Regions from separate parts of the Pseudomonas gozinkensis genome, predicted to be linked through region 3. Evidence: riboswitches for the same ligand, from Rfam matches in the RefSeq annotation. Region 3 holds a riboswitch; each other region holds the start of a gene.
What was found. A riboswitch is a leader RNA that binds a small molecule or an ion and turns the genes downstream of it on or off. The one in region 3 is predicted to bind cobalamin.

Region 1 (10,294 bases), 630 kb from region 3:
CAAAAGCATCGCTACGAAGCAGCCTGGCTGACGTTGACCGGCGACGTTGCCAGCCAGGCCTTGCTGCTGGCGTCGGCCAACGCGCAGATCGGGGCCGTGGAAACCCTGCTGGCCAACGACGCGAAGAACCTCGATCTGGTCCGCCGAGCCCAGGCGAGCGGCAGCACCACGCAAATCGATGTGTCGCTGGCCGAAACCCGCCTCGCCCAGGATCGCACGCTGCTGCCGCCCCTCGCCCAGCAGCGCGATGCGGCGCGTCATGCGTTGTCGATTCTGTCCGGTAAAGGCCCGGCGGACTGGATCGCGCCGGACTTCAGCCTCGACGAATTCGCCTTGCCGTCAAACATCCCGGTCAGCCTGCCTTCGGAAATGGCCCGCACCCGGCCGGACATTCTGCAAGCCGAATCCGAACTGCACATCGCCAGCGCGGCGGTGGGTGTCGCGACCGCCAACCTGTACCCGCATGTCGAGCTGTCGGCCTCGCTGATGCAAGCCGCGGCGGGCAACGGTGGCGCCGCGCTTTGGGGATTTGCCGCCGGGCTGACCGCGCCGATCTTCAATGGCGGCACGCTTCAGGCTGAACGCGAAGGCGCTGTCGAGGGCTACAACGCGTCACTCGCGCGCTATCAACAGACGGTGATTCAGTCCTTCGGCCAGGTTGCGGACACCTTGCAGGCGCTCAACCACGGCGCCGAGCAAAACCTGGCGCAGGACGATGCCTTGCGCGCCGCCGACACCAGCCTGCGTCTCAATCGTCAGGCCTACGCCCAAGGCGAAACCAGCCTGCTGCAGGTGCTGGAAGCCGAACGCGCTTACCAACAGGCACTGCTCGGGCAGATTCAGGTGAAGACCGCGCGTTATCTCGACTCGGTGCGCCTGTTCGTGGCGCTCGGCGGCAATTCGGTGGGTGTGTTCGATCAGAAACTCGCCGCCCGCAAGACCTCAACGCTTCTTTAACGGCAGATACCGGAGACACGACATGACTTACGAAGCCTTTCACGATGAACTTCGCGACACCCGAATTGCGCTGAACAACGGCGCAGGCTCGATGCCGGCCGTGGGGTTCGGCACGCTGTTTCGCGATTTGAGCACCACCACCGAAGCGGTCAAATGTGCGCTGGAGGTGGGCTTCCGCCACTTCGACTGCGCCGAGCGTTATCGCAACGAAACGCAGATTGGCGAGGCTTTTGCGCAGGTGTTTTCGGCGGGGCAGATCCGTCGCGAAGACATGTTCGTCACCACCAAACTGTGGAACACCAACCATCGCCCAGAGCGGGTGAAACCAGCGTTCGAAGCCAGTTGCCAGCGGCTGCAGGTCGACTATATCGACTGCTACCTGATCCACACGCCGTTCGCCTTTCAGCCCGGCGACGATCAGGATCCACGGGATGCGTTCGGACACGTGATCTACGATGGCGAAACCCGTCTGATCGACACCTGGCGTGCGCTCGAAGCGCTGGTGGATGAAGGCCGCTGCAAGTCCATCGGTCTTTCCGACATCACCCTCGATGCACTGAAAGACATCGTCGCCGCCGCACGGATCAAACCGGCGGTGGTGCAGATCGAATCCCATCCGTACCTGCCCGAGTGGGAGATGCTGGAGTTCTGCAAGGAACACGGCATCATCCTGCTCGCCTTCGCCCCGCTGGGGCATGGCATGGAGCCGAATGTACTCGACGATTCCGTGCTCACCGGAATCGCCCGGCACGTACAGAAAACCCCGGCGCAAGTCGCTCTGGCCTGGGCGGTGCAACGGGGTACGGCGTTCCTGACGACCTCGGCGAACCCGAGCCGGATTCAGGAAAACTTCGATATCGCGACCTTGCCGCACCGGGCGATGCGCGAGATCAAGGAAGAGATCACGACGCGGATCCGCTTCAATTCCGTGGTCGAGACCGGCGTACCCGGTTTCATTCCCCGCAAGAAGTGACGCATGGCAAAGGGGCGGCCTCCTGCGAGGTCGCCCCTATACTCTTTCCACCTGACTGTTGAGACGACACCGATGGACGTCTTCCAAAGCATGCGCTTCTTCATCGCCGTCGCCCAAAGCGGCAGCTTCACCGCCGCTGCCGAGCTGCTGGACACCAACACCACCAACGTATCCAAAGCCATCTCCGCCCTCGAAGCGCGCCTGCACACACGGCTGATCAACCGCACCACCCGCCGTCTGGCCCTGACCGAAGCCGGCGTGCGTTATCTGGAGCGCTGCGAAAAAATCCTCGATGACGTGCGCGAAGCCGACGAAGAAGCCGGCACCGCCCAGACCCTGCCCGTCGGCCGCCTGAAGATTCACACCATGTCGGCCATCGGCAACCACTACGTGATCGACGCCATCGCCCGCTATCGCGAAATCCACCCCACGGTGATGTTCGACCTGACCCTGACCAACCGCGTCCCGGACCTGCTCGAAGAAGGCTTCGACATGTCCATCGTGCTGGCCCGCGACCTGCCGGATTCCGGCTTCGTCGCGCAACGCCTGGGCATCACCTACAGCATCCTCTGCGCCTCACCCGCCTACGTGGCAAAGCGCGGCCAGCCGCAAACCCCCGGCGAACTCTGCGAACACGAGTGTCTGCGCATCGTCAACACAGTGATGCCGGTGGAAAACTGGACATTCGAAGGGCCCGCAGGCATGGAGACCATCACCATCCCCGTGTCGCCCTTTCACATCAACACCGCCGACGGCATGACCATCGCGATCAGAAAAGGCATGGGCATCGGCATTCAGCCAATAGCATCGGCCGTGGATGGTTTAAGGGCGGGAACCTTGGTGCGGGTATTGCCGGAGTATCGGCTGGAGGAGTTGAACCTGTTCGCGATCTATCCGTCGCGCAAGTTCGTCGATGCGAAGATCAAGACCTGGGTGGAATTTCTGAAGCAGTCGATCCCGCAATTGCTGGCATCGGATGAAGAGGTTGTCGGAGCGAAAGCGCTTTGAGTGCAGCAGACATGGAGTGTCGACCCTCCATCCCCTGCACCGGACTCAACTGGAACAGCCAGTGCCCATCACTTGATATTGCAGAACGTGGCGCTCGCCATGGGAATCTTCGTAGGTCATCTGCACCGGCACCGGGGCGCATTCGTTGGCCGGTTCGGTGATGGAAATGACGTGCTCGATGTCCAGATTGGTCGAAGAACTGTAGGTCTCGACCGGGATATTCGCCGCGTCCGCGTTATCGGCGTAAGCGTGCGCACCGAAACTGCCAAGCATTAAAACCAGCGCGATTTTCTTGAGGCTCATGATGTTCACCGTCTCGTTGAGGACCGTGTTTGTTCACGGGTTGGAGACGATGCTAAGGGGTGGGGTGATGCTGAAAAATCGGCAGGCTGGACAAACACTGTTGCCGGATTTCGTATGAATGCGTGCGGTGTATTTTTTAATACTGAACCATGAAAAAATCCTGAATCTGTAACTGTTCATCCGGCAAACCACGAGCGAAATTAGGCCACTCCCCAGCCTGAAGTGAAGTGAGCACGCACCGTGGAACTGACCGTCAGCACTCTCCTCGTCACCTTCGCCGGTGTGTTCCTGATCTGCTTCATGAAGGGCGCATTCGGTGGCGGCTTTGCAATTGTCGGGATTCCGCTGCTGTCGCTGGTGATGGATCCGATCACCGCTGGCGGACTGCTCGCGCCGTTGTTCGTCGCCATGGATCTGTTCAGCCTGCGCTACTGGAAGCCTTCCACCTGGTCAAAACCGGATCTGAAGTTGTTGGTGCCAGGATTGATTGTCGGCATCGGCGCCGGTTATTTGCTTTTCCGGGTACTGGATCACCGCGCCATCGCCATTGTCATGGCAGCGGTCACGTTGTTGTTTGTCGGTTTGTGGTTCAAGGCGGGTGCCGAGGTCCACGTGAAGCCGCGTTCGTCGCCCAAAGCGGTGGCCGCCGGTATCACTTCGGGCATCACGACGATGGTTGCACACTCCGGTGGACCGCCGCTGGCGATCTATCTGCTGCCACTGGGGTTGAGCAAACAGATGTATGCCGGCACGACCAGCCTGTTTTTCACGGTGGGCAATCTGCTTAAAGCCGTACCGTGGCTGCTGCTGGCCAAACCCACGGGCAACGTGCTGACGTTGATGCTCGTCAGCCTGCTCGCCGTACCCTGCGGCGTCTGGCTGGGCTGGCGGCTGCACGCCCGGCTGGATCAACGCCAGATGTACCGCGCGTGCTATGGCTTGCTGGTGGTCACGGCGCTGAAACTGTTGTGGGACGGTGTGGAGGGGTACATGGCCTGAACGGAGCTCAGGCCAGATCCGGATTATTTGAACACCGGCACGGCAACCGACTCATCTGACTGCTGAAGATACTCACGCAACCGCCCACCGATTTCCGCAATCTTCGCCTCTCCTTCTCGCAAGGCCTCGGGGTTGGTGTGTACGGAGTAATTTCCCAGCGCCAGTTCAAAGGGGTGAGGCTGCGCCGAGCCGATCACGAACACAGTGTCTTCGCGCAGGGCCTTCAGCGTCACGGCGCCGTTGCCGGGTTCGAAGACCGCCATTTCACCGGCGCTGACCAGATCGGGTGCCGCCAGCAATCCACGGCTGACGCTCAACCATAACGATTCGTGACCTTCAGGTGGCGTGTAAGTCCAGGTCTCTCCGAGGCCCAATGTGACCAACAGATAATTCATTCCCGCCGGCGCCCGAACCGGGCTCTGGACACCCTGGTGCAGGCCGAGAATCACCCGTGCCGGCCCCACTTCGGGCATCGCGCCGGACGCCAGGTACTGGCTGTCGACACTGGCGTTTTCCAGCGCTGGCGGCAGCGCCACCCACAGTTGGAACCCCTGGATCCGCTCGGAAGTGCCGACCGACATTTCCTTGCCGTGCCAGACCCCGCCACCCGCGCGCATCCACTCGACGCCGCCGTAGTCGATCATGCCCTTGCCCGAATCGGCATCCTCGAAACGCAAGTTGCCTTCGGTAATCAGCGTGACCGTGGCGATCCCCGAGTGCGGGTGCATGGGCATGCGGTTGATGAACGAGGCTTCACCTTCAAACAGATCGAGGAACACAAACGGCTTGATCAACTGGCCCAGATCCGAAGGGCTCATCAACCGGACAATCGAGCCATGCCCGTTGCCGCTGGTACGGTAGCGGATGGCACGAAGGGTATCGGGTTCGCGGGTGTAGCCAGAAAGTTGTTGCTGGACGGTCATGATGATTACTCGATTCTGTTGCGGGGGCGCTCAACAAACAGGCTGAAGCGCGGTGAAGGAAGCGACCCTTCACCGCGCACGAGGATCAACCGCGGCGAGCGTCGAGGCTGAAGCGGCCGGCGCCGAAGGCCACGACCTGCAACAGGCCACCCGCCATCGCGATGTTTTTGAAGAAGTGGATGAACTGGTTCTGATCGGCCAGTGCACTGTGGAAGGCCAGCGCAGTGAACACGCTGAACAACGCCAGGACGGCGGCGACGGTGCGGGTGCGGTATCCGGCGATCAGTGCTAGGCCACCGCCGACTTCGACGATGATCGCCACGGCCAGCGCCACTTGTGGAAGCGGCAGACCCACCGAGCCGATGTAGCCGATCATCATGGCCGGCGCAGCCAATTTGGAAAAACCGGAAAGGATGAAAATCACACTGAGCAATACACGACCGATCAGCGCGGCCGAAGCCTGTTTCACGTCGGAATGATTCTGGTGAGCAGAGGTGGATGCAGCGAGATTTGCGGAAGACGTCATCAGGGCATTTCCTTCAATGAGGGTGCGATTCGACCTGAATCGCCCGGGTGAAGAAATGTTGCGCCTCGGCTACTCATCTGAATAGCCGACTAATTTAGATCATTAGTGTCGATAAAATAGATAAGCTGCTCACCTCAGACGAAGGACTTCAATCGTAATTCGAGGAACCCGGCATGATCTCCGACCCAGGCACACCGACACTCGATCAACTGCGCGTCTTCCTCACCGTCGTGGAAGTCGGCAGTTTTGCAGGGGCTGCGCGCAAACTTCACCGGGCCACCTCGGTGATCAGCTATTCGATCGCCAACCTTGAAATGCAGCTGGGCGTGACGCTTTTTGATCGCCAGACCACCCGTAAACCGCAACTCACCGAAGCCGGGCGCACCGTGCTGGCCGAAGCCCGGACCATCGCCAACGGCGTGCATGGCCTGCGCGCCAAGGTCAAAGGCCTGCTTCAGGGGCTGGAAGCCGAGGTTCACGTGGTACTCGACGTGATGCTTCCCGCCGAACGGATCGTGGACGCGCTCAAAGCCTTTCAGGAGGAATTCCCCACGGTTGCCCTGCATTTGCACATGGAGGCCCTTGGCGCCGTGACCGAGCGAGTGATCAACCGCAACGCAGTCATCGGTGTGAGCGGCCCCATGAATGAAAGCATCGACGGCATTGAAAGAGTCGGCGCCGGCAACGTCGAGTTGATTCCCGTCGCCGCGCCAAATCATCCGCTGGCCCTGGCCGAACAGAACGCGCCGGGAGCCGGACGCGAGTTCACGCAACTGGTGCTGTCCGACCGCTCGGAACTGACTAAGGGCAAGGAGTTTGCGGTGCTCAGCAACCGCACCTGGCGGCTGGCGGATCTGGGCGCCAAGCACATGTTGCTGCGCGAAGGCATTGGCTGGGGCAACATGCCGACGCCGATGATCCAGGAAGATCTGGACAGCGGCCGGCTCGTGCCACTGAACCTGCCGGAATACACCAGCGGCAAATACCCCTTCAGCATCATCTACCGCTCGGACCTGCCACCGGGCCCCGCCGCACGCTGGTTGATCGAGCGTTTTGTTCAACAAGGTGCGGCGCTGCAGGCAACCCGTTGAGCAGCGGCTGAAATGCACGTCGGGACAGGACAAATCCGTCTACGCTCCAGCCACCCCCTCTGGAGTGAACGCCATGATCCGCGCCCTGCTCACCGCTTCCCTGCTGCTGGCCCTGAGTGTTCCGGCCCATGCCGACGTGACGCCCTTCCCTGCCTCGTTCCGCACTCAGGACATCGCCGTGGATGGCGCAAAAATCCACACGCGCATCGGCGGCAAAGGCCCGGCGGTGGTGCTGTTGCATGGTTTTGGCGACACCGGTGACATGTGGGCGCCGCTGGCGGCGGATCTGGCGAAGGATCACACCGTGGTGGTGCCGGATTTGCGGGGCATGGGCCTGTCGTCGATCCCGGCCGATGGTTACGACAAGAAGACCCAGGCCGGTGATATTCGCGCGGTGCTGGCTTCGCTGGGCATCGAGCATTCGGTGGTGATCGGCCACGACATCGGCACCATGGTCGCCTTCGCCTACGCCTCGCGGTATCCGCAGCAGACCGATCGCCTGGTGGTGATGGACGCGCCCGTTCCGGGGATTCCGCCGTGGAATGATATCGTGCGCTCGCCGATGCTCTGGCATTTCGATTTCGGTGGACCGGATGCAGAACGGCTGGTGGCCGGGCGTGAGCGCATCTACCTCGACCGCTTCTGGAACGAGTTCGCCGGCGACCCGAAAAAGGTCGACGAAGCCACCCGCCAGCACTACGCCAGACTCTACGCCCGGCCCGGCGCCATGCACGCGGCGTTCGCCCAGTTCCGCGCAATCCGCCAGGACGCGGTGGACAACGAGGCGTCGATGAAGACCAAACTGAAGATGCCGGTGCTGGCGATCGGCGGCGAGAAGTCCTTCGGCAACAACGAAGCCATCGTGATGCGCAATGCCGCCGACAACGTCACCGAACTGGTGGTTGCCGGCGCGGGGCATTGGCTGATGGAGGAAGCGCCCGTCGAAACCACTCAAGCGATTCGCAGGTTTATCGCGCAGTAACCTGAAAAGAGCCCTCGTCATCCTCGACACGTGCGGGTAGTTGACGCACGCCCACCCGAATGTTCAGATGCCGCCCTGTTTCAGGTGTCCCATGCCGCCGTGCATGGGGTGAAACGGGAAACCGGTACGTTCTTTTCGAACAAGTCCGGTGCTGCCCCCGCAACGGTAGGCGCGTGATGCTTTCGACACACCACTGTGGCCAGACGGCCATGGGAAGGTGAAAGCGTCCATACGCGCGAGCCCGGAGACCGGCCTGAGATGTCTGTTTGGCAAAATCCTGCGGTGGGCGGGCATGGGCCGGTGTCGGCGTGTGCGCGATGCCTTCTCCTGCATGCTCTTCTGCGAAGATCCTTTCGAGAAGACAATGATCAAACCTTTCAACTCTCCGGCTCCATCCCTGTTGTTCGGCTGCCTGTTCAGCCCCCTGTTGCTGGCGGATGACACGCCGCTCGAACTCCATCAGCAAATCGTTTCCGCGCCGTCCGTGGAGTCCACCACCGTGGCCGACATGGCGCAATTCGGCAGCAAGGTCGAGATCGTCACCCGCGAGCAGATCGAGCGCGCCGGCCCCAGCGCCGATGTCAGCCGCGTAATGCAGATGTTCATTCCCGGCCTGTACGTCGCGCCGAAAAACGGCCCGTTCGACTACGGCACTTATTCCCTGTTGGGCGGGCGCAACGACGACACGCTGATCCTGCTCGACGGCGTGCGCCTGAACAATCGCCTGTACGGCGGTTTGTACCTGGACACGCTGCCGGCCAACGCTATCGAGCGCATCGAAGTGCTCAAGGGTGGGCAGAGCCTGTTGTTCGGCACCCAAGCGGTGTCGGGGGTGATCAATATCGTCACCCGCAGCCCGCAGAGCCGCAAAGCGTCCGGCGAAGTGAACATGGGTCTCGACACCTTCGGCGGAACCACCGGCGATGCGCGGGTCGAGAATATTTTCAGCAACGGTTTCGGCGATCTGGGTTTGCTGGCCTACGTCAGCCATAACGTCTCGGACGGCTATCAGCCGTTTCGCAATCGCGACCTGAAAAACGTCACCGAGAAGAAACGCGCCTATGAAGTCACGACCTTCGGCGGCAAGGCGATTCAGTCGTTCGGCGATGACAAACGCCTGGAGCTGTTCTACCAATACGCTGACGCCAACCTCGATTTCGCCCGCCCGGTCGACAACCACAAGACCACCAACGACCGCATCCAGCAGATCGCCACGGCGACCTTCGAGCAGACTATCAACGAGCGCCTGAGCTACTTCGTCAAAGGTCATATCAACGACTGGGACACTCGCTACACGCGCATCAACAACACCGCCAACGGCGGCACCAGAACCATCAACCACAACGACTATTGGGGCTTCACCGACTGGGGCGTGCAGGCCGAAGGCAAGGCTGAACTGCCCGGCGGCCACGTGCTGGTGTTCGGTACGGACAACCAGTGGTTCAAGGGTCAGGACGACGTGCTGATCATCGACAACGACAAGGCCGAAGCCCACGCGCTGTACACCCAATTGCGCCCGCAGATCGACGCCCTGCCAGACTGGCACCCGAGCATCGGCATCCGTCACGAAGCCATGGGCGGTGGCGACAGCGCCACGGTCGGCATGCTCACGTCGCTGTACGACCTCAACGAAAACTGGGCCCTGCGCGGGCAGTACGGCACGGCCTACAAACTGCCGAACGCCGAGCAATTGTTCGTCAACGAACCCGGCGACGAGTTGGGCAACCGTAATCTGAAACCGGAGAAAAGCCGTAACGCCGAGCTCGGTCTGGATTACAAAGGCCTGCTGCTCGACCGTGAGTTCAGCGCCAGTGTCACCCTGTTCAAACGCAAGATCGACGACCTAATCACCCTCGACGATATCCAGTGGGTCAACGGCCAGGGCCGGGTGCAGATGCGCGGTTTCGAGGCGGACGCCAGACTCGCGCTCAACGAGCAATGGAGCCTGCAGGCCGACATGACCCGCAACCTCACCGAGTCGCGCGCCGGCGTCACGCTGAACGATGTGCCGAGCTTCTTCGCCCGTTCACGCATTGGCTATGAGTCGGTCGACCGGATGTGGGGCGCCGGCGGTGCGATCCGTTACATCCGCGATGTCATCAGCTCGAAACAGGTCGAGTACGGTCATTATACGGTGGTGGATGCCGACGCTTATCGCTACCTCGATGGTGCCCATCAGCACCGGGTAAGCCTGCTGGTGGAGAACCTGTTCGACCGCGACTACGTCACCAGCCGCTCGAACAACGTCGACAACCTCGGGCGGCCGTTCACTTCCGAAGTTCGCTACACGTACCGCTTCTGATGGCTGACATCATCACTACCGACGGCGTCGATTCGCATCCGGACTGGTCGCATGTTCCCGAGCATGCGCGCCACGTATTCCTCTGCACCGGCCCGCGCTGCACCCAGCGCGGCGCCTTGCAGTTATGGAAAACCCTGCGCCGGCATCTGCTGGCGCATGACCGCATAGAAACGCCGGGCGGCGTTCTGCTGACCCGCACTCATTGTCAGTTCCCGTGCAACCTGGGGCCG
Region 2 (10,294 bases), 1.7 Mb from region 3:
GTTGCTGATGCGCGGCAGCACCGGCACCACCACTTTCAGGACTTGCTCGGCCTTGTCGGTCTGGCGCTGGTCAATGCCGTCCTCGGCCTCCAGATGCAGGTCCATCACATACGGCAGCACGCCCACCACCGGTTTGCCGGTGCGCTGCTCCAGCCAGTCGAGGCCCGGTTGCAGCAAGGCGATGTCACCGCGAAAACGGTTGATGATGAAGCCCTTAACCCGTGCCTGTTCGCTCGGCGACAGCAGTTCCAGCGTGCCCACCAGATGGGCAAACACACCGCCACGATTGATGTCGGCGATCAGCAGCACCGGGCAATCCACCGCTTCGGCGAAGCCCATGTTGGCGATGTCGCCGGCACGCAGATTGATCTCGGCCGGCGACCCCGCGCCTTCGACCATCACCAGCGGATACGCGGCGCTCAAGCGCTCGTGGGAGGCGAGCACGGCCTGCATGGCGATGGCTTTGTAGTCGTGATAGGCGACGGCGTTCATGCTGGTGACCGCACGGCCATGAACGATGACCTGGGCACCGGTGTCGCTGTTGGGTTTGAGCAGCACCGGATTCATGTCGGTGTGCGGTTCAAGAAATGCTGCCTGGGCCTGCACCGCTTGCGCGCGACCGATCTCGCCGCCATCAGCAGTCACCGCGCTGTTGAGCGCCATGTTCTGCGGTTTGAACGGCACCACGGCAACGCCCTGACGGGTCGCCCAGCGGCACAGCGCCGTCACCAGCGTGCTTTTGCCGGCGTCGGAAGTGGTGCCCTGCACCATTAATGTGGTCATGCTGGTTTTTCCATGGAGCAATGCTTGGCGAATGCTTGCAGGGCTTGCTCAAGGCGCGCTTCGTCGGCGGCATCGGCGGGCAGCCCGAAACGCAGGCTGCTGTTGTGCGCGAACAGGCGCAGGAGAATGCCGCGCCGGGCCATGAATTCGTGCAACGCGGCGGCCTGTTCGGTGATCAGCCACTGAAACAGTGCGCAGCCGCCCTGCGGTTTGAAACCGGAACGTTCGAGCAGCGCAGCCAGCCGTTCGCTGGCCTCGTCGCTGCGGATGCGCTGACGCGTGTGGCCTTCGGTGTCTCGCAGGCAAGCCTGGCCGAGTACTCGGGTCGGCCCGCTGACTGCCCAGGGCCCGACCTGTTCGGCGAGCAACCGGAGCAACTTGCGCTCGGCCAGCACGAACCCCAGCCGCACACCGGCCAGACCGAAAAACTTGCCGAACGAACGCAACACGATCAGCCCCACTTGATGCGCATGCGGGGCGAGACTCAGTTGCGGCTTGTTGTCCATGAATGCTTCGTCGACCACCAGCCAGCCGCCACGCTGGGCCAGTCGTGCGTGCCAGTCGAGCAGACGTGCCGGGGTCAGGTTCAGGCCTGTAGGGTTGTTCGGATTGACCACCACCAGCACGTCGAGACTGTCGAGAAAGAAATCGACTTCCTGCTCCAGCACCTCGCGCACGATATAGCCGCTGCGCCGCCAGGCTTCAGCATGTTCGGCGTAACACGGCGACAAAACGCCTACCTTGCCGGCGCGGCGCAATCGCGGCAGCAACTGAATGGCCATCTGCGAACCGGCCACCGGCAGCACCTGGCTGGCACCGTAATAATCGCAGGCGGCCTGCTCCAGACCGTCATCGTTTTCCGGCAGGCGCGCCCAGGCCCGCAACGGAATCTCCGGGACCGGAAACGGCCACGGCGCCAGGCCCGTGGACAGGTCGAGCCAGTCTTCTTCCGCGATGCCGTATTCGAGCGCCGCCCTTCGCAACCGGCCACCGTGTTCAAGCATAGAATTCAGCCCCCACGCAGAGAATCAGCAGCCATAACCATACCCCGCGCTGGACCAATTGCCAGCCGCGATCAATGGAATCGGCATCCGCCGGCACGCCCTCGCCCAGTTGCGGGCGCTCGTGCAGCTCACCGTGGTAAATCGCCGGGCCGCCCAGCTCTACGCCCAAGGCACCCGCGCCAGCAGCCATCACCGGGCCGGCGTTCGGGCTGTCCCATTTCGGCGCCTGGGTGCGCCAGCATTTCAACGCGAGTCGGGTTTTGCCCAGCAGCGCGTAGGTCAACGCCACCAGCCGTGCAGGAATGTAGTTGAGCACATCGTCGATTTTTGCCGCTGCCCAGCCGAAACGCTCGAAGCGCTCGTTGCGGTAACCCCACATCGCGTCGAGCGTGTTGCTCAGGCGATAGAGCACCACCCCCGGCGCACCGGCCACGACAAACCAGAAAATCGCGGCGAACACCGCATCGCTGCCGTTTTCCAGTACCGATTCGGTGGCGGCGCGGGCGACGGCGGTGCTGTCCAGCTCATCGGTCTGACGGCTGACTAGATAACCTACACGCTTGCGCGCCTCTTCCAGGTCATCGGCGCGCAAGGCCTTGGCCACCGGCTCGACGTGCTCGCCGAGACTGCGCATGCCGAGGGCGCAATACAGCGCAAGAATCTCGACGATCCAGCCCACATACGGCGCCCAGGAAAACGCCGTGGCCAGCAGGGTCAGCGGCAATACCGCAATCACCCACGCGGTGACGCCATGGCTGCGCCAGCCACGACCAGCGCTATTGAAACGTTGCTCGATGCGCCCGGCGAAATTGCCGAACGCCACCAGCGGATGCCAGCGTTTCGGTTCACCCAGCAGCGCATCCAGCGCAACCGCGGCGACACTCAATAACGCCACACTCATTGACTCACTCCCCAATAATTTTCATACAGCAGCTCATTGAGCGGACGCGCCTGTGCCCACCCTTCGAGTACCAGCATCGGCGCCGGATAGAATTCCTTGACCGGCCCCAGACAAAGAACCGCCAGCGGCTTGGCCCCGGTCGGCAGTTTCAGCAGATCGGCCAGCGCCTGCGGTTCGAACAGCGACACCCAGCCCATGCCCAGGCCTTCGGCACGCGCGGCGAGCCACAGGTTCTGGATCGCGCAGGACAGCGACGCCATGTCCATTTCCGGCAGCGTGCGACGGCCGAAAATATGCCGCTCGCGATCGTCCATCAACGCCGCCACCAGCACTTCAGCGCAATCGTTGATGCCTTCGACCTTGAGCTTCATGAACTCGTCGCTGCGCTCGCCGAGGGCTTCGGCGGTGCGCACGCGCTCTTCTTCAACAAGGTTCTGGATCTGGCCACGCAAGGCGCGGTCGCTGATACGGATGAAGCGCCAAGGCTGCATCAGGCCGACGCTCGGTGCCTGATGTGCAGCTTCGAGCAGTCGGCGTAACAGTTCAGGCTCGACCGTGCCGCCGCTGAAGTGACGCATGTCGCGGCGTTCGGCGATGGCGCGGTAGACCGCTTCGCGCTCGGCGTCAGTGAAGGCGTTGTCGGTCATGGCCCCATCGCTGGCAAGCCAGCTCCCACAGGAGATTGCGTTTCTTCAGACATTACACCCGCCCACTGTGGGAGCTGGCTTGCCAGCGATGGGGCCCTCATGGTTCGGCGCAAACAATGTTGCGATAGCCTCTGGATTTGACGGGAAATAGAAGTGCACATAGGAGGCGGTCATCCGCCCTTCCCGGTAAACCGCTTCCGCGCCGCGCCCGCCGTTGGGGCTGTGGCCACGGGCAATCGGCGTCAGTTCGGTGGTGGTCAGGGAATGGTGATAGGTGTGGCCGCGCAACAGGCCTTCCGGCAGGTCGACCTCTTGCAGCGCCAGTGCGGCGAGGCGCTTTTGCATCACGGCGTCGCCACTCAACAGGCCGACCAAATCAGCGCGGGTGCCTTCGACATCGGTCAGCGAGTCGAGCAGATAAAGCATGCCGCCGCATTCGGCGAGCAACGGTTTGCCGGCCGCATGGTGCGCTCGAATTGCGTTGAGCATGTCGGCGTTCTGCGACAGGGCAACGTGGTGCAATTCCGGATAGCCGCCGGGCAAGTACAAGCTGTCAGCCTCAGGCAATTGCGTATCGCGGATCGGCGAGAAGAAACTCAATTGCGCACCCATCGCCCGCAGCAGATCGAGACTGGCGCCGTAGGTGAAAGCGAAAGCTTCGTCCCGGGCGACGGCAATTCGTACGCCTTCGAGCAGTTTTTCGGTCTCAACGATTTCAGGCGCAGCGAATTCCACGGCCGGTGGCAGCGCTACCTCGCAAGTGCCGGCCAGCGCTTCGGCGGCGGCGTCGAGGCGTACGTCGAGGTCATTGAGTTCGCTGGCCTGCACCAGACCGAGATGGCGGCTTGGCAGTTCGATCCCGGTTTCCCGGGACAACGCGCCATACCAGCGCAAACCTTCGGTGAGGCTGCCTTCCAGCAATTGCGCATGGCGCACGGTGCCGACGCGGTTGGCCAGCACGCCGGCAAACGGCAAGTCCGGCTGATAGCGCGCCAGGCCCAGGGCCAGTGCGCCGAAGGTCTGGGCCATGGCTGTGCCGTCGATCACACCGAGCACCGGTACGCCGAAATGCCGCGCCAGATCGGCGCTCGACGGCGTGCCGTCGAACAGGCCCATCACACCCTCGATCAGGATCAGATCGGCTTCGGCGGCGGCTTCCCACAACAGGCGTCGACTTTCCTGCTCGCCGACCATCCACATGTCCAGTTGATAGACCGGCGCACCGCTGGCGCGCTCGAGGATCATCGGGTCGAGAAAGTCCGGGCCGCACTTGAACACGCGAACCTTGCGCCCCTGATTGCGATGCAAACGGGCCAGCGCAGCGGTGACGGTGGTCTTGCCCTGACCGGAAGCCGGCGCGGCGATCAGTACCGCCGGGCAGTGACGTGGTTGATTCAAAGTTCGACGCCTTTCTGCGCTTTGATGCCGGCCTGGAAGGCGTGCTTGATCATGCCCATCTCGGTGACGGTGTCGCCCATCTCGATCATTTCCGGCTTGGCGGCGCGACCGGTGACGATCACGTGCTGCATCGGCGGACGGGCCTGCAGATCGCTGAGCACCTGATCCAGATCGAGGTAACCGTGCTTGAGGGCGATGTTCAGTTCATCGAGCACCACCAGACCGATCGACGGATCGCGCAGCAGCTCGCGGGAGACTTCCCAGGCCGCTTCGGCGGCGGCTATGTCGCGCTGGCGATCCTGGGTTTCCCAGGTGAAGCCCTCGCCCATCACATGAAAACGCACTTGCTCGGGGAAGCGGCGGAAGAACAGCTCTTCGCCGGTGCTGTTGCGGCCCTTGATGAACTGCACCACACCGCACTGCATGCCGTGACCCATGGCGCGGGCGAGCATGCCGAATGCCGAGCTGCTCTTGCCTTTGCCGTTGCCGGTCAGCACCAGCACCAGGCCGCATTCGTCTGGCGAATTGGCGATGCGTTCGTCGATCACGGCTTTTTTGCGCTGCATGCGCGCCAGGTGGCGCTCGTCGCGCTCGGGGGAATCAGTCATGGGGGAGCTCTCCGTTGAGGCTGGATAACGGCGGGCAGGCACAAGAATAGACGGCAACAAGCCTGGCATCGCCCACCGTGATGCCGCTGGATGGATCAGGCCGGTCTCCGGGCTCATGAGCGGCTGGTGCCTGGCTGCGCGCCTTCCCGCATTTACGCAGTGGCATCAGACGCAGCTTTTACTCATTTACCGTTGCGGGGGCAGCGCCGGGATCGTGAGGGTTCTTCGCTTCAAGACCCGCCTCACCGGCTTCCCTGTTTCACTCTGTCGACATGCGCCACAGAGCACCTGAAACAAGCCGCGAAGGTTAGAGGGTTGGGGGTGGAGCGTCAATTGAAGAGGGGCTTGTACGGCGAATAACTGCCGCCGATCAATTAACTGACGCCAATCTTGTGCCACACTGTCAGCAGTGATATCAAAGAGCCATGCTTTTTGACTGCAGAGAGCACATCACAATAACAAGGGAGAGCACCATGCAAGGCATGATCATCAGCAACCCGCGGCTGGAATTCCTGCGCCCGGTGCTGGAACGCTGGTTTGACTGTATCGACCGTTACAACGCCGTACGCGGCGACAGCGACACCCCCTACTGGCACGACGAGAAAGCCAACCTTGGCCTGCTGTCCGCCGCCGCATGGATGGCCGAACTGGTCACCCTGCGCGACACTGCCACCCGCAAGCAGAACGAAGAAGGCGAGCGCAACGCCCGCGCCGACCTGTTTATTGCCGGCGCCGACGATCGCGCCTTCATCCAGGCCACCCAGCGCTGGCCACGCGTCACCAGCCTGAATCTGACGCAGGCCCTGGCGGATATCACCAGCGACGCCAAGCGCATCAGCTACGCCAGCGACCTGAAACTCGGCTGCCTGTTCGTCGCCCCGCAAAAGGCCCAGCACAGCGCCAGTCCGGAAGAGCTGCAGGACATGGTCGATGACCTGCAAAAGGAACACACCTGCGCCGTCGCCTGGTACTTTCCCTACGCCTACCGCAAATTGCGCAGCGAAGCCGGCAACTATCACCCCGGCATTGCCATGCTGTTCAAGGAAGCCCGCGGCTGAGGGTTGAACCATCGGGCTTGTGCACTCCTCTATGATTAAGAATGCATTTATAGGGAAGATCAGCAATGCGCAAGCCCCAGCTCGTTTTCGTCATCGTGCTCGCCGGAGGGCTCGCCGCCTGTGGTGAATCCTCCAGCCTGCAAGTCTCCGACGGCACCGGCCCGTCACCCAAATTGCCCGAACCGAACAAGACCCTGATCCCGACGGTGAACATCGCCCCGGCCATCGGCTGGCCGGCCGGCGCGAAACCGACGGCAGCGACAGGCACACAGGTAGCAGCGTTTGCCGAGAATCTCGATCACCCTCGCTGGCTGTATGTGCTGCCCAACGGCGATGTGCTGGTAGCGGAAACCAACGCCCCGCCCAAACCCGACGACGGCAAGGGCATTCGCGGCTGGGTAATGAAGAAAGTCATGGGCCGCGCAGGTGCTGGCGTCCCCAGCCCGAACCGCATCACCCTGCTGCGCGATGCCGATCATGACGGCGTGGCCGAAACCCGCACGGTTTTCCTGCAAAACCTCAACTCGCCGTTCGGCATGACCCTGGTCGGCAACGATCTGTACGTCGCCGATACCGATCGCCTGCTGCGTTTTAACTACGAGCCCGGCGCAACCGAAATCAAGAGCCAGCCAATCAAGGTCGTCGACCTGCCGGGCGGCACGCTCAACCACCACTGGACCAAGAACGTCATCGCCAGCAAGGACGGCAGCAAGCTGTACGTCACCGTCGGTTCAAACAGCAACGTCGGCGAAAACGGCCTGGATCAGGAAGAAGGCCGTGCGGCGATCTGGGAAGTGGATCGCGCCACCGGCAACCACCGGATCTTCGCCTCGGGCATCCGCAACCCGAACGGCCTGGCCTGGGAGCCACAAACCGGCGCACTGTGGACCGCCGTGAACGAGCGCGACGAAATCGGCAGCGATCTGGTGCCGGACTACATCACCTCGGTCAAGGACGGTGGTTTCTATGGCTGGCCGTTCAGCTATTACGGCCAGCACATCGACGTGCGCGTCGAACCACAGCGCCCGGACATGGTGGCCAAGGCCATCGCTCCCGACTACGCCGTCGGCCCGCACACCGCGTCACTGGGCCTGACCTTCGCTGAAGGGAATCGCCTGCCGGCGCAATTCAAGGAAGGCGCATTCATCGGCCAGCACGGCTCGTGGAACCGCAAGCCGCATAGCGGCTACAAGGTGATCTTCGTACCGTTTGCCGCTGGCAAGCCGAGCGGAACACCGGTGGACGTGCTGACCGGATTCCTCGACAAGGATGAAAACGCTCTGGGTCGCCCGGTCGGCGTGGTGATCGACCAGCAAGGTGGATTGCTGGTGGCGGATGACGTGGGTAACAAAGTGTGGCGAGTATCAGCGACCCGCTAGCGTATTGCAGGCATTAAAAAACCCGTGGGAGCCATTCAGCTTCCACGGGTTTTTATGTATCCGGGCTACGGGTTGTGCGCCAGATGCTCTGGCTGCAGAACACGCTTGGCGCTCAGATAGGCTTTCTGCCAATACGCCTTCGACAGGCTGTCCAGCTTCACCGTACCACCGGTGGCCGGCGCATGAACGAAGCGCCCTTCCCCGACGTAGATCCCCGCATGGCTGACCTGTGAGCCGCCATTGGTGGCGAAGAAGATCAGGTCGCCGGTCTGCAACCCTTCCTTGCCGACGTTCGGCGCCTGCATCACGATCATCTCGCGGGTCGAGCGCGGCAGGCTGATACCGGCGGCATCGCGGTAGACGAAACCAATCAGGCCGCTGCAATCGAAGCCCGAATCCGGCGTATTGCCACCCCAACGATAAGGCGTGCCCACCAGCCCGAGCGCGCGGAACAGCACGTCTTCGGCAGCGGGTGAAAAGGTCTGGGAGGATCCGAACACGATCGGAGCGCGCACCACCGGCGCAGGCGGTGGAGTGCGGCTGGCGCAGCCGCTGAGCAGCGCTGCGAAGAACATCAAGGCAAAGCGGGCCGACATCGTCATATGCAGAACATCCTGATCTGGCTGAGGCTTTGACTGCCGATTCGACAGAAAACAAAACCGCCTGCGTTTGGACGCAGGCGGTTTGCCATCAATATAGATCAGGATTCTAGCGGCTACGCGGCAAACTTCAAGTAAGACTTTAACTTCACCTTGTAAAGTTTAGGTCTATTGCCTCCGAAGGGCCGCGTTGTCGCCACGAGCGTGGCGACAATCGAGCGATTACTTGCGAGCGGTAACCACGGTCGGAGCGTTCGCCAAAGCGCGCTTGGCTTCGATGAAGGTCTTGCTCCAGTAGCTGTCGCCCAGGCTGTCGATGCGAACACCGCCGCTGCGACGAGAGCTGGAATGGATGAACTGGTTGTCGCCCAGGTAGATCCCGGCGTGGCTTACACGACCGCGACGACCATTGGTGGCGAAGAACAGCAGGTCGCCCGGCTCGAGGTTGCTGCGCGAAACCAGCGGCGCATCAACGTTGATCATTTCGCGGGTAGAGCGCGGCAGGTTCATGCCGGCTTCTTCGCGGAACAGGTAGCCGATGAAACCGCTGCAATCGAAACCGGCTTCAGAGGTACCACCGAAACGGTAACGGGTACCGATCAGGGACATACCGCGTTCGAGGATGCTGTCGGCCAGAACCGGAAGCTGGTATGGCTTCTTGCCGTTGAAGTCGGCGAGTTCTTTTTCGGTGTCCAGCTCTTCCTGGTAAATAACGGAAGACTGGGCGGTGGCAGAGTTTTTAGCCTGTTGTTGCTGCTCTTGATTAACAGGTGAATGAGCAGCGCAACCGAACAACAGGGTGACGAGTGCGAGAGGCACGAGGGGTGCGAAGCGCTTTAGCATGGGCACGACCGTGGCTGATAGTTGTAAAGAAGCCGAGACTATGCCCGCTATCAGCCTCATTTGCAAATTCAATCGATCTTTTTGTGACTTCTCGGTTTCTCGTTAACATCTAAGCGCTTAAGCCTATTTGAATCGAGACGCAGCCTGTGCAACCCACAGGAAAGCGGGTTTTCTGGCGCCTGAAATATGCCGAAACCGGCTGAAAGCCCCGGTTTTACCAGCCCAGGGTTTCTTTCAGGAAAGGAATGGTCAGCTTGCGTTGGGCCTGCAAAGAGGCCTGATCGAGCTGCTCCAGCAGATCGAAAAGCGCGCTCATGCTGCGAGTACCGCGAGTCAAAATAAAATGCCCGACTTCATCGGTCAGGTGCAGACCGCGACGGGATGCGCGTAACTGCAAAGCACGCAATTTGTCTTCGTCGGAGAGCGGACGCATCTGAAAGATCAGCGCCAGGGTCAGGCGCGATTTCAGGTCGGCGAGTTTGATCGGCAGTTCACGCGGCGAAGTGGACGCCGCGATCAGCAAGCGGCGACCGCTGTCACGCAGACGGTTGAACAGATGAAACATCGCCTCTTCCCAATCCGCCTTGCCGGCAATCACCTGCAAGTCATCCAGGCAAACCAGTTCGTACTGTTCGAGGTTGTCGAGGATTTCGATGCCGCGATCCATCAACTCGGCCAGCGGCAGGTACACCGCCGGTTCACCCATCTGTTCGAAGCGCAGGCACGCGGCCTGCAACAGATGCGTACGCCCTACCCCGTGCTTGCCCCACAGATAGATCAGGCTTTCGGTCCAGCCGGCGTCGGCTTCGCATAGACGCTCGACATAGCCGAGTGCAGCGGCATTGGCGCCTGGGTAGTAGTTGATGAAGGTGGCGTCGTCACGCAGACGCACACCTAGGGGCAGCTGAATCGGTTTCATGCTGACTGAACAGTTCCCAAGGAACCGTTAGTGGCCTCTGTGTAAAGTGAGCGAAGTTTATACCCGTGAAGCGGAGCGCACAATGCGACAGACCCCAAGCAAAATCAAAGGTTTGCGTTAACGTGCTGGTTTTATGACAGTTTCTTTGGCGCCAT
Region 3 (10,294 bases):
GTCTCGGCTTCCTTGACGCTGCCGTCGCCCTTGTACTTGTCGGCGATGGCGAGGAGGGCGTCGGTGCCTTCCGGCGTGCGGTTGAGGATCACGTCTTCAACAGCGTCGCGCAGTTCCTGCGGGATCTGGTCGTAGATCTCCAACTGACCGGCGTTGACGATGCCCATGGTCAGGCCGGCGCGGATCGCGTACAGCAGGAACACTGAGTGGATCGCCTCGCGCACCGGGTTGTTGCCGCGGAACGAGAACGACACGTTGGACACGCCGCCGGAGCTCAGGGCATAGGGCAGTTCGTCACGGATGTAGGCACAGGCGTTGATGAAGTCCACAGCGTAGTTGTTGTGTTCTTCGATGCCGGTGGCCACGGCGAAGATGTTCGGGTCGAAGATGATGTCTTCCGGCGGGAAGCCGACTTCGTTGACCAGAATGTCGTAGGAGCGTTTGCAGATTTCTTTCTTGCGCGCTTCGGTATCGGCCTGGCCGACTTCGTCGAACGCCATCACCACCACGGCGGCGCCGTAGCGCTTGCACAGTTTGGCGTGATGGATGAACTGCTCGACGCCTTCTTTCATGCTGATCGAGTTGACGATGCCCTTGCCCTGAATGCACTTGAGGCCGGCTTCGATCACTTCCCACTTCGAGGAGTCGATCATGATCGGTACGCGGGAGATGTCCGGCTCGCCGGCAATCAGATTGAGGAAGGTCACCATGGCCTTCTTCGAATCAAGCATCCCTTCGTCCATGTTGATGTCGATTACCTGGGCGCCGGCCTCGACCTGCTGCAGGGCGACTTCCAGGGCTTCGGTGTAGTTGTCTTCACGGATCAGACGGGCGAATTTCGCGGAGCCGGTGATGTTGGTCCGCTCGCCGACGTTGACGAACAGCGAGCTGCGATCGATGGTGAACGGTTCCAGGCCCGACAGGCGGCAGGCCTTGGGAATGTCCGGAATCTGCCGTGGCGCATAGCCGGCGACGGCTTTGGCGATGGCTTCGATGTGGCCCGGCGTGGTGCCGCAGCAACCGCCGACGATGTTGAGGAAACCGCTCTGGGCGAATTCTTCGATGACCTTGGCGGTGTCCACCGGCAGTTCGTCGTACTCGCCGAATTCGTTCGGCAGGCCGGCGTTCGGGTGCGCCGAAACGTGGGTGCTGGCCTTGTCCGACAGCTCTTCCAGGTACGGGCGCAGTTCACGAGCACCGAGGGCGCAGTTCAGGCCGACCGAAATCGGTTTGGCGTGGGCCACCGAGTTCCAGAACGCTTCGGTGGTCTGGCCCGACAGGGTACGGCCGGAGGCGTCGGTGATGGTGCCGGAAATCATGATCGGCAACTCGAAGCCCAGTTCTTCGAACACGCCTTGCACGGCGAAGATCGCGGCTTTGGCGTTGAGGGTATCGAAGATGGTTTCGATCAGGATCAGGTCGGCGCCGCCCTCGATCAGGCCTTGGGTGGCCTCGGTGTAGTTTTCCACCAGCTCATCGAAGGTGACGTTGCGATAGCCCGGGTTGTTGACGTCCGGCGACAGCGAGCAAGTGCGGCTGGTCGGGCCAAGCACGCCGGCGACGAAGCGCGGCTTGTCCGGGTTCTCGGCAGTCTTGGCGTCAGCGACCTTGCGCGCCAGTCGTGCGCCTTCTACGTTGAGTTCGTAGGCCAGTTCTTCCATGCCGTAGTCGGCCATGGAAATGCGGGTGGCGTTGAAGGTGTTGGTTTCCAGGATGTCGGCACCGGCATCCAGGTAGGCTTTTTCGATACCGCCGATCACGTCGGGACGGGTAATGACCAACAGGTCGTTGTTACCCTTGACGTCGCTCGGCCAGTCGGCAAAACGCTTGCCGCGATAATCCTGCTCTTCGAGCTTGTAGCTCTGGATCATCGTGCCCATACCGCCATCGAGTATCAGGATGCGCTCTTTGAGGGCTTGCTTGAGAGCTTGAAGGCGGACGCTGCGATCGGACATTGGGACTACTCGAAAAAGACCATGACGAAGGGCCGGGATCATAACAAACCTGTGCGGTTTTAGAGCATGTGGCGCTTTTGCATGAATATCGCTCATGTTGGCACGGGCGTCATAACGGTAGAATCGCGGCGTTTTTATTCAGGATCAGGATCAGGGACATGTCGTACCGCGTCATCAGCATTGCATTGCTGTTTTTAAGCTTTGGCGCGGCGGCGCAGGGTCCCGCTATTTCTTCTTCTATTTCCTACACCCGAGACATCCAGCCGATCTTCACCGAGAAGTGCGTGGCCTGCCATGCCTGCTACGACTCCGCCTGTCAGTTGAACCTCGGCAGCGGCGAAGGCGCCGCCCGCGGCGCGAGCAAGATGCCGGTCTACGATGGCGAACGCACTCAGGCGGCACCGACCACGCGGCTGTTCTACGACGCCTTCGGCAAACGTGCCTGGCAGCAGAAAGACTTCTATTCGGTGCTCGACGCTCAAGGCAGTCAGGCCGCGCTGATGGCGCGCATGCTGGAGCTGGGACACAAAACGCCGCTGACACCCAACGCCAAACTGCCGGAAGACATCGTGCTGGGCCTCAACCGCGAGAACCTGTGCGCGATGCCCGCCGAATTCGACGGCTATGCCGGCGCCCATCCGAAAGAGGGCATGCCGCTGGCGGTGACCGGTCTGACCGATCAGCAATACCAGACATTGCAGCGCTGGCTGGCGTCCGGCGCACCTATCGACGAGCAAGGCCTGGCGCCGAGCACCAAGGAAGCGCTGCAGATCGTCCAGTGGGAAAACCTGCTCAACCAGCCCGGCGCGCGGGAAAGTCTGGTCGGACGCTGGCTGTACGAGCACTGGTTCCTGGCGCACATCTATTTCAAGGACGGCGAGCCGGGGCATTACTTCCAGTGGGTGCGTTCGCGCACGCCGACCGGTCAGCCGATCGATCTGATCGCCACGCGTCGCCCGAACGACGATCCGGGCACTCAGGTCTACTACCGCCTGTGGCCGGTGCAGGGCGTGATCGTGCACAAGACCCACATCACTTATCCGCTGAGCGCGGCGAAGATGGCGCGGGTCAAAAGCCTGTTCTACAACGGCCACTGGCAGGTCAATGCCTTGCCGGGTTACGGGCCGCAGAGCCGGGCCAACCCGTTCGCGACCTTCGAGGCAATCCCGGCGCAGGCGCGTTATCAGTTCATGCTCGATAACGCCGAATACTTCGTGCGCACCTTCATTCGCGGCCCGGTTTGCCGTGGGCAGATCGCGACCGACGTGATCCGTGACAACTTCTGGGCGCTGTTCCAGGCGCCGGAGCACGACCTGTACATCACCGACCCGAACTATCGCGGCCAGGCCACGCCGTTGCTGGCCATGCCGGGGCAGAACGACGATGTCGGCAGTGTCCTGAGCCTGTGGCACAACTACCGCAACAAGCGAAACAAATACGAAGCCCTGCGCCGTGACAGCTATGCCGACCTGCCTGCACCGAGCTGGTCGACCCTGTGGGCCGGCAACGACAACGCCTTGCTGAGCATCTTCCGTCACTTCGACAGCGCTTCGGTGACCAAAGGCCTGATCGGCGAAGTGCCGCAGACCATGTGGCTGTTCGACTATCCGCTGCTGGAGCGCACCTATTACCAGTTGGCGGTGAATTTCGATGTGTTCGGCAACGTCTCGCATCAGGCGCAAACGCGCTTGTATTTCGACCTGATCCGCAACGGCGCCGAACAGAACTTCCTGCGCCTGATGCCTGCCGACTCCCGCGAGGGCTACCTCGACGATTGGTATCAGAGCAGCGGCCAGTTCAAGATGTGGCTCGATTACGAAGCCATCGACGACGACAAACCCACCGCGCTGAAACTCGACGAAAAAGACCCGAAACGCGATTTCGCCCTGCAGTTGCTGGCGCGCTACGGCGACCTCAACGCGCGTCCGGATCCGATCAACCGCTGCGAAGACGCCTATTGTTCGCGCCCGAACATCGACCCGGCCCTGCAAAACGCCGAACAGGCGTTGAGCCGCCTGACTTCGCGCCCGGCAGCGGGCCTGAAAGTGATCGATCAATTGCCGGAAGCGACGATGCTGCGGGTCGAAACCCGTAGCGGCAAACGCGAGGTCTACAGCCTGCTGCGCAACCGTGCCCACAGCAACGTGGCGTTCCTGCTAGGTGAATCGCTGCGCTATCAACCGGGGCTGGATACGCTGACGATCTACCCGGGTGTGCTCAGCAGTTACCCGAACTTCATGTTCAACATCCCGGCGGATCAGGTGCCGGCGTTTGTCGACGCCATGGAAAGTGCAAGGGACGCGGCGCAGTTCGAGAAAATCGTCGAACGCTGGGGTATCCGCCGCAGTCATCCGCAGTTCTGGTTCTACTTCCACGACTTGAGCCAGTACATCCACGAAACCGATCCGGTGGAAGAGGGCGTGCTGGATATGAACCGGTACGAGAATCTTTGATCGACCTCTGAGGTTGTCCTACTGTCACAACTCATGGAAGCACCGCCAATCCTCTTTGGAAGAGGTGATCGAGATGTTGTGACCAGGAGCGACCTCAATGCTGATCTCGGTGCAAGCCTTGCGTGCACTGGCCGCCTGGATGGTGGTGGGTCATCACGTCATGCAGATTTTCTTCGATTTCGAGCCCGGCGGGCCGATCGGGCGGGTGTTTGTCGATCAGGGCGCGGCCGGCGTGGATGTGTTTTTCGTCATCAGTGGTCTGGTGATGTTCCTGTCCACCGCGGATAAAGAACTGACGCCGGGGCGTTTCATGGCCTTGCGGCTGATGAGAATTGCTCCGGCCTACTGGTTCTATACGGTCGTGATGGTTCTGTTGCTGCTGGCCGTGCCAGAGGCGTTCCCCGACGAGCGCTTCGGCTGGCCGAATTTCCTTTTGTCGTTGCTGTTTATCGCCAGCGACAACCCCGGTGGTTTTGGTATCTACCCCACGCTGAACGTGGGCTGGACACTGAATTTCGAGATGTTGTTTTACTTGCTGTTCGCGGTAGCGCTGATTTTTCCCTTGAAACTGCGGATTGCCGTGGTGGCGATTCTGCTGTTTCTGGTCTGCAACGTGCTGACCGGGCTGGGCTGGATCAGCGAATTTTACCGATCGGACCTGGTGGTTGAGTTCTTGCTGGGGATGGGCGTCGGCATGCTCTATCGCCGTGGCTGGATCAGGCCGGGGCTATGGGGGCCGATATTTGCAATGGTGGCGGCGCTGGCGGCAATCCATGTCTGGATCGGTGAATATCAGGCGCTGGCGTGGGGCGTGCCGGCCGCCGTTCTGGTCATGTCGGCCCTATCACTGGAGCGATTCGCCCGCCGCAGTCGATTGCTGAAACTGATGGGTGACTGTTCGTACTCGGTGTACTTGATCCACACGCTTATTCTGATGCTCGGGCATTATCTGGCGCAGCGCTATTCGCTCAGTCCGTACGTCGTCATTACGGTCTGTTTGATCTTGATTGGTGCGGGCAGTCTGGCCAGCTACAAATGGATCGAAAAGGCCGGATACCGGCACTTGCAGCGCTCGAGCGACCGTCCGTCACCAGCCTGAATAACGGGATTTTATTCCGACAAAAATACTGGGACTTTGTGCCGCGCGCCGATTGGCGTAAACTCCGCCTCAAGCCTGCGAGGAGTCTCCATGACCGCTATTACCATTACCGACGCCGCCCATGATTACCTGGCTGATCTGCTTTCCAAGCAGAACACCCCGGGCATCGGCATCCGCGTCTTCATCACCCAGCCTGGCACCCAGTACGCCGAAACCTGCATTGCCTATTGCAAGCCGGGCGAAGAGAAACCTGAAGACACAGCGCTGGGGCTGAAAAGCTTCACCGCTTACATCGACTCGTTCAGCGAAGCGTTTCTCGATGATGCCGTCGTCGACTACGCTACCGACCGCATGGGCGGCCAGTTGACCATCAAGGCGCCAAACGCCAAAGTCCCGATGGTCAACGCCGACAGCCCGGTCAACGAGCGTATCAACTACTACCTGCAAACCGAAATCAACCCGGGGCTGGCCAGCCACGGCGGTCAGGTCAGCCTGATCGATGTGGTTGAAGACGGCATTGCCGTGTTGCAGTTCGGCGGCGGCTGCCAGGGCTGCGGCCAGGCGGACGTGACCCTGAAGGAAGGCATTGAGCGCACCTTGCTTGAGCGCATTCCGGAGCTCAAGGGCGTTCGCGACGTGACCGACCACACGCAGAAAGAAAACGCCTACTACTAAGGTGTTCGCTGCGGCATGAAAAACGGCGCCCCGTGAGCGCCGTTTTTTTATGCCGGAAATTTTGGGACTTTGATCGTTCCCACGCTCCGCGTGGGAATGCAGCCCGGGACGCTGCGCGTCCCATTCACGGTCTATACAGGTGCGCATGCCCCGCGCGATACAGCGATGACTCACTAAAGTGATCGCTACCCAACACCCGCCCAACCAGAATCAACGCCGTACGCCGAAACCCCTTGGCCGCCACCTTCGCGGCAATATCCTCCAGCGTCCCCGTCACCCAGTCCTGATCCGGCCACGTCGCCCGGTGAATCACCGCGATCGGGCAATCCGCGCCGTAATGCGGCAGCAGTTCAGCCAGAATCTTTTCCAGATGATTGACGCCCAGATGAATCGCCATGGTCGCCCCATGCTGCGCAAGACTGCCGAGCTCTTCGCCAACCGGCATCGCGGTCTTGTCCGCATAACGGGTCAAAATCACGCTCTGCGAAATGTCCGGCAGGGTCAGTTCGGCACCCAGTAAAGCAGCGCAAGCGGCAGTGGCGGTTACGCCGGGAATGATCTCGAACGAAATATCCAGCTCACGCAAATAACGAATCTGCTCGCCAATGGCGCCGTACAGGCTCGGATCGCCCGAATGTACGCGCGCGACGTCCTGGCCCTTGGCGTGGGCGGTCTTGATCAGCTCGACGATCTGCTCCAGGTGCAGTTCGGCGCTGTTGACCACGGTTTCAGCGCAATGACCTTCCAGCACTGCCGTCGGCACCAGCGAGCCTGCATAGATGATCACCGGGCAACTGCGGATCAGCCGCTGGCCTTTGACAGTGATCAATTCCGGGTCGCCGGGGCCGGCGCCGATGAAGTAAACGGTCATCGTTGGATCCTGTAGAAAAGGGGCAGGGCGGAGCTTCACAAGCCCTTCAGATGAAGAATGCTCATGATCGAAAGCGGGGATTATCGGGAATTTACGCAGCGCCGGCCAATGCCAGTGTCGCCTGGGCGTACTTTTGCCGGGAAATCAGCAGTTTTGCCGGGCCACTGATCAACTGTTCGGCGAGTGCCAGAGCGGCACTTTCTGCTACGCCGTAGCAGCCGGTGCGTTCGAAGGCGATCTGTGAATGGTGACTCAAGCGTTGCTGATAACTGGCCAGTTCTTCGCTGCTGAAATACAACAAGGGCAGCGCCAGTTGGGCGGCGAGCTCCTGCAAACCGGGTTCATCACGCTTGAGGTCGATGCTGGCCAGCGCCTTGACCTTCTCAAGATCAATCCGATGCGCCTGTAACGCCTGATCGAGCAATGCGCGCAGCGTGCTGGCCGGGCAGCCGCGCTGGCAGCCCAGGCCGACCACGAAGGTCGGCGCTGCGCTGTCATCGGTCATGCGTGGTACTGACCTTCGCTTTTGCGGCGGAACAACCAGGCGCTGATCAGGCCCAGGGCCAGCCAGAACGCCACGTTGGTCAGCTGCGAAGCGATTTTGAACTGGGCTTCGAGGGCTTCCGGGGCAAGCATCGAATGCACTTGCGGTTGTGGCGCGCCGATCACATGCGGCACGGCAAGGATTGCCACGCCGAGGATCTTCATCAGCCAGTTACGGCTGAACGCGATCAAGGCCAGGCCGACAGCGGTGGAGGCGGCGGTGCCGATCCACCACATCTGCCGCGAGGCCAGATCCGCGGCGGCAGTGCCTGGCAGTTCAGGCGGCAGGCCCATGGTCGGCGCGAGCACGAAGGTCGCATAACCGGCCAGACCCCAGAGCAGGCCCTGAGAGGTTTTGGTCGGCGCACGCAGGGTGTACAGACCCGCCAGCATCAGGGCAAAACCCACGGCAACCACCAGATTGCCACCGGTGGTGGAAACCACGCGTTGCCAGCCGTCTTCCGGCTCCCAGGCTTCGGCATCGTGGGTGTGGGCGGCGGTGCCGGCGGCGTGTTCGTGAACTTCGGCAACCGGCTCGGCTTTCTCGAAGGTTTCGGCCTGCAGAATCAGCGGCGACACCCAGAAGCTTTGCAGCAACGTCAGGAGCAGGGCGGCCAGAAGGCCGGTGAAACCTGCGGTCTGCGCAATACGCTTGATCATGTCGTCAGGTCTCAGTGGCAAGGGAACGCGGCGCTGTGGCGGGTATCGTGCGCGGCGTTGTGCACCGCTTCGATGTGCGAGAAACCGGCGAAATACACAAGGCACGCACCGAGGATCGACGCGCAGACGGCGGCGGTCAGGCGTTGGCTCAGGGTGGTGGTGCTGGAGATCTTGTCCGAATTGCTGCCGGTGCTGCTGATGATCGACATGGCGCTTCCCTCTGGAGTGTCAGCGGGTGAATAGAGCGCATGAAAACCCCTGCGGCCGGGCACGCAGAGGTTCGAACAGCGCCCGCCCACCGCGGGTTTGTTATGTTCAGTGGCGCAAGGATACGCACTGTGTGTTGCGGGCCGGTCTCCGGGCTCACGAGGGGTGGCTGTCTGCCGACCTGCAAGCGTCACCTTCCCATGCCCGAGGGCACAGTGGATCTGACGCTTCGCTCGCTTACCGTTGCGGGGGCAGCACCGGACTGACATGGCTTTAGAGTAAAGCACATGATTCACCGGTTTCCCGTTTCACCCTGTGAAGGGCACCCGTAACAAGTTGTGTAGGAGACCATGAGGGGGAATTTGAGTCAATTGGGATTGGGATTGGGATTGGGATTGGGATTGGGATTGGGGGCTGATCCGTTGCTGCGGTAACGGCTTCTTAGGGTTCCGCCCTGACGGCCATCCCTTTCAAGGTCTTAGGTAAAATCCCCTGAAGTTTCTATCAGGGATACCCGAACGATGTGGGCCGATGTTTTAGCGCGTTTCGAGAAAAAAGCACCTGCCAGCGTTATGGCCAAATTGGCGCTGGAGCAAGCTATTGCCCCTGAGTGGGTCGATCAGGTCTTCGAAGAGCATCGGCAACGGCAGTATTCTCGTGAGCTACTGTTCTCGACCATCATCAAGCTGATGTCCCTTGTTTCATTGGGCTTGAAGCCATCCCTGCACGCTGCGGCGCGGCAACTGGAAGATCTTCCTGTCAGCCTGGCGGCCCTCTACGACAAGATCAGTCGTACCGAGCCAGCTCTGTTGCGCGCCCTGGTCACGGGCTGTGCACAGCGCCTGGCTCCAACGATCAGGGAGTTGGGTTGCACGGCGATGCTGCCGGGTTGGCAGGTTCGGGTGGTGGACGGTAATCACTTGGCATCCACTGAGAAACGACTCGGGGCTTTACGCCACGAGCGAGGCGCCGCTCGGCCCGGTTTTTCGGTGGTTGTCTACGATCCCGACCTGGATCAGGTCATCGACCTGCAGGCGTGTGAGGATGCCTACGCAAGCGAGCGTGTTTGCGTGTTGCCTCTCTTGGCCGATGCCGAGTCGGGCCAAGTGTGGCTGGCTGATCGACTCTATTGCACGCTCCCGGTTATGGAGGCTTGCGAACAGGTCAAAACCTCCTTTGTCATTCGCCAACAAGCCAAGCATCCACGCTTGATTCAGGAGGGGCAGTGGCAAGAACCAGTGCCTGTGAGTACGGGCACTGTGCGTGAGCAGATTATTCAGGTCAGAGGCGGTTACCAGTGTCGGCGTGTCGAACTGACGCTTCACTCGCCAACGGACTCGGGTGACAGCAGCTTGATGTTCTGGAGCAATCTGCCTGACAGCGTCAGCGCGCAGCAGATCGCGGAACTCTATCGCCGCCGCTGGAGCATTGAAGGCATGTTCCAGCGACTGGAAGCAATCCTGGAAAGTGAAATCGAAACCCTTGGTAGCCCAAAGGCTGCCCTGCTCGGGTTTGCTACTGCGGTTTTGGCCTACAACGTCCTGGCCGTACTCAAGCGAAGCGTCGAGCAAGCCCATCAGGCTTCCCAGCCTGAGGGCTGGGAAGCCTCAACCTATCACTTGGCGGTTCAGGTCCGCAGTGGCTATGAAGGTCTGCAAATTGCGCTGCCCTCGGAATGCTTTCCCGTCGTACCTCTGGAAAAACTGGCCCAGCGCTTGTTGGAACTGGCCAGAAACATCCAGCCAAAACAAGTTGCCAAAAGTCCCCGGGGCCCCAAGGTGCCCAAACCCAAAACATGGGTGCAAGGCGCTGCGGTGCATGCGCATGTTTC

Region 1: it holds a riboswitch for cobalamin, as region 3 does, so the genes downstream of both, IHQ43_RS13315 (TonB-dependent receptor plug domain-containing protein) here and IHQ43_RS15960 (CbtB domain-containing protein) in region 3, are expected to answer to the same signal.
Region 2: it holds a riboswitch for cobalamin, as region 3 does, so the genes downstream of both, cobO (cob(I)yrinic acid a,c-diamide adenosyltransferase) here and IHQ43_RS15960 (CbtB domain-containing protein) in region 3, are expected to answer to the same signal.

The regions. Positions count from the first base shown of each region.
Region 1 covers NZ_CP062253.1:2,994,279-3,004,572, reverse strand. The annotation lists gene IHQ43_RS13360 (efflux transporter outer membrane subunit) at 1-957, shown strand, start outside; gene IHQ43_RS13355 (aldo/keto reductase) at 980-1,930, shown strand; gene IHQ43_RS13350 (LysR family transcriptional regulator) at 2,003-2,938, shown strand; gene IHQ43_RS13345 (DUF2790 domain-containing protein) at 2,984-3,241, opposite strand; gene IHQ43_RS13340 (sulfite exporter TauE/SafE family protein) at 3,482-4,240, shown strand; gene IHQ43_RS13335 (pirin family protein) at 4,264-5,163, opposite strand; gene IHQ43_RS13330 (DoxX family protein) at 5,249-5,689, opposite strand; gene IHQ43_RS13325 (LysR family transcriptional regulator) at 5,863-6,780, shown strand; gene IHQ43_RS13320 (alpha/beta fold hydrolase) at 6,854-7,762, shown strand; cobalamin riboswitch at 7,828-8,033, shown strand; gene IHQ43_RS13315 (TonB-dependent receptor plug domain-containing protein) at 8,127-10,064, shown strand; gene IHQ43_RS13310 ((2Fe-2S) ferredoxin domain-containing protein) at 10,064-10,294, shown strand, end outside.
Region 2 covers NZ_CP062253.1:1,896,244-1,906,537, reverse strand. The annotation lists gene IHQ43_RS08610 (cobyric acid synthase) at 1-783, opposite strand, end outside; gene cobD (threonine-phosphate decarboxylase CobD) at 780-1,787, opposite strand; gene cbiB (adenosylcobinamide-phosphate synthase CbiB) at 1,780-2,688, opposite strand; gene bluB (5,6-dimethylbenzimidazole synthase) at 2,685-3,335, opposite strand; gene IHQ43_RS08590 (cobyrinic acid a,c-diamide synthase CobB) at 3,381-4,733, opposite strand; gene cobO (cob(I)yrinic acid a,c-diamide adenosyltransferase) at 4,730-5,341, opposite strand; cobalamin riboswitch at 5,423-5,648, opposite strand; gene IHQ43_RS08580 (hypothetical protein) at 5,815-6,399, shown strand; gene IHQ43_RS08575 (PQQ-dependent sugar dehydrogenase) at 6,465-7,778, shown strand; gene IHQ43_RS08570 (C40 family peptidase) at 7,844-8,380, opposite strand; gene IHQ43_RS08565 (C40 family peptidase) at 8,600-9,220, opposite strand; gene hda (DnaA regulatory inactivator Hda) at 9,435-10,139, opposite strand.
Region 3 covers NZ_CP062253.1:3,628,644-3,638,937, reverse strand. The annotation lists gene metH (methionine synthase) at 1-1,955, opposite strand, end outside; gene IHQ43_RS15990 (fatty acid cis/trans isomerase) at 2,114-4,408, shown strand; gene IHQ43_RS15985 (acyltransferase family protein) at 4,506-5,507, shown strand; gene nfuA (Fe-S biogenesis protein NfuA) at 5,598-6,182, shown strand; gene cobM (precorrin-4 C(11)-methyltransferase) at 6,307-7,053, opposite strand; gene IHQ43_RS15970 (cobalamin biosynthesis protein) at 7,145-7,558, opposite strand; gene IHQ43_RS15965 (CbtA family protein) at 7,555-8,256, opposite strand; gene IHQ43_RS15960 (CbtB domain-containing protein) at 8,268-8,465, opposite strand; cobalamin riboswitch at 8,588-8,808, opposite strand; gene IHQ43_RS15955 (IS4 family transposase) at 9,036-10,294, shown strand, end outside.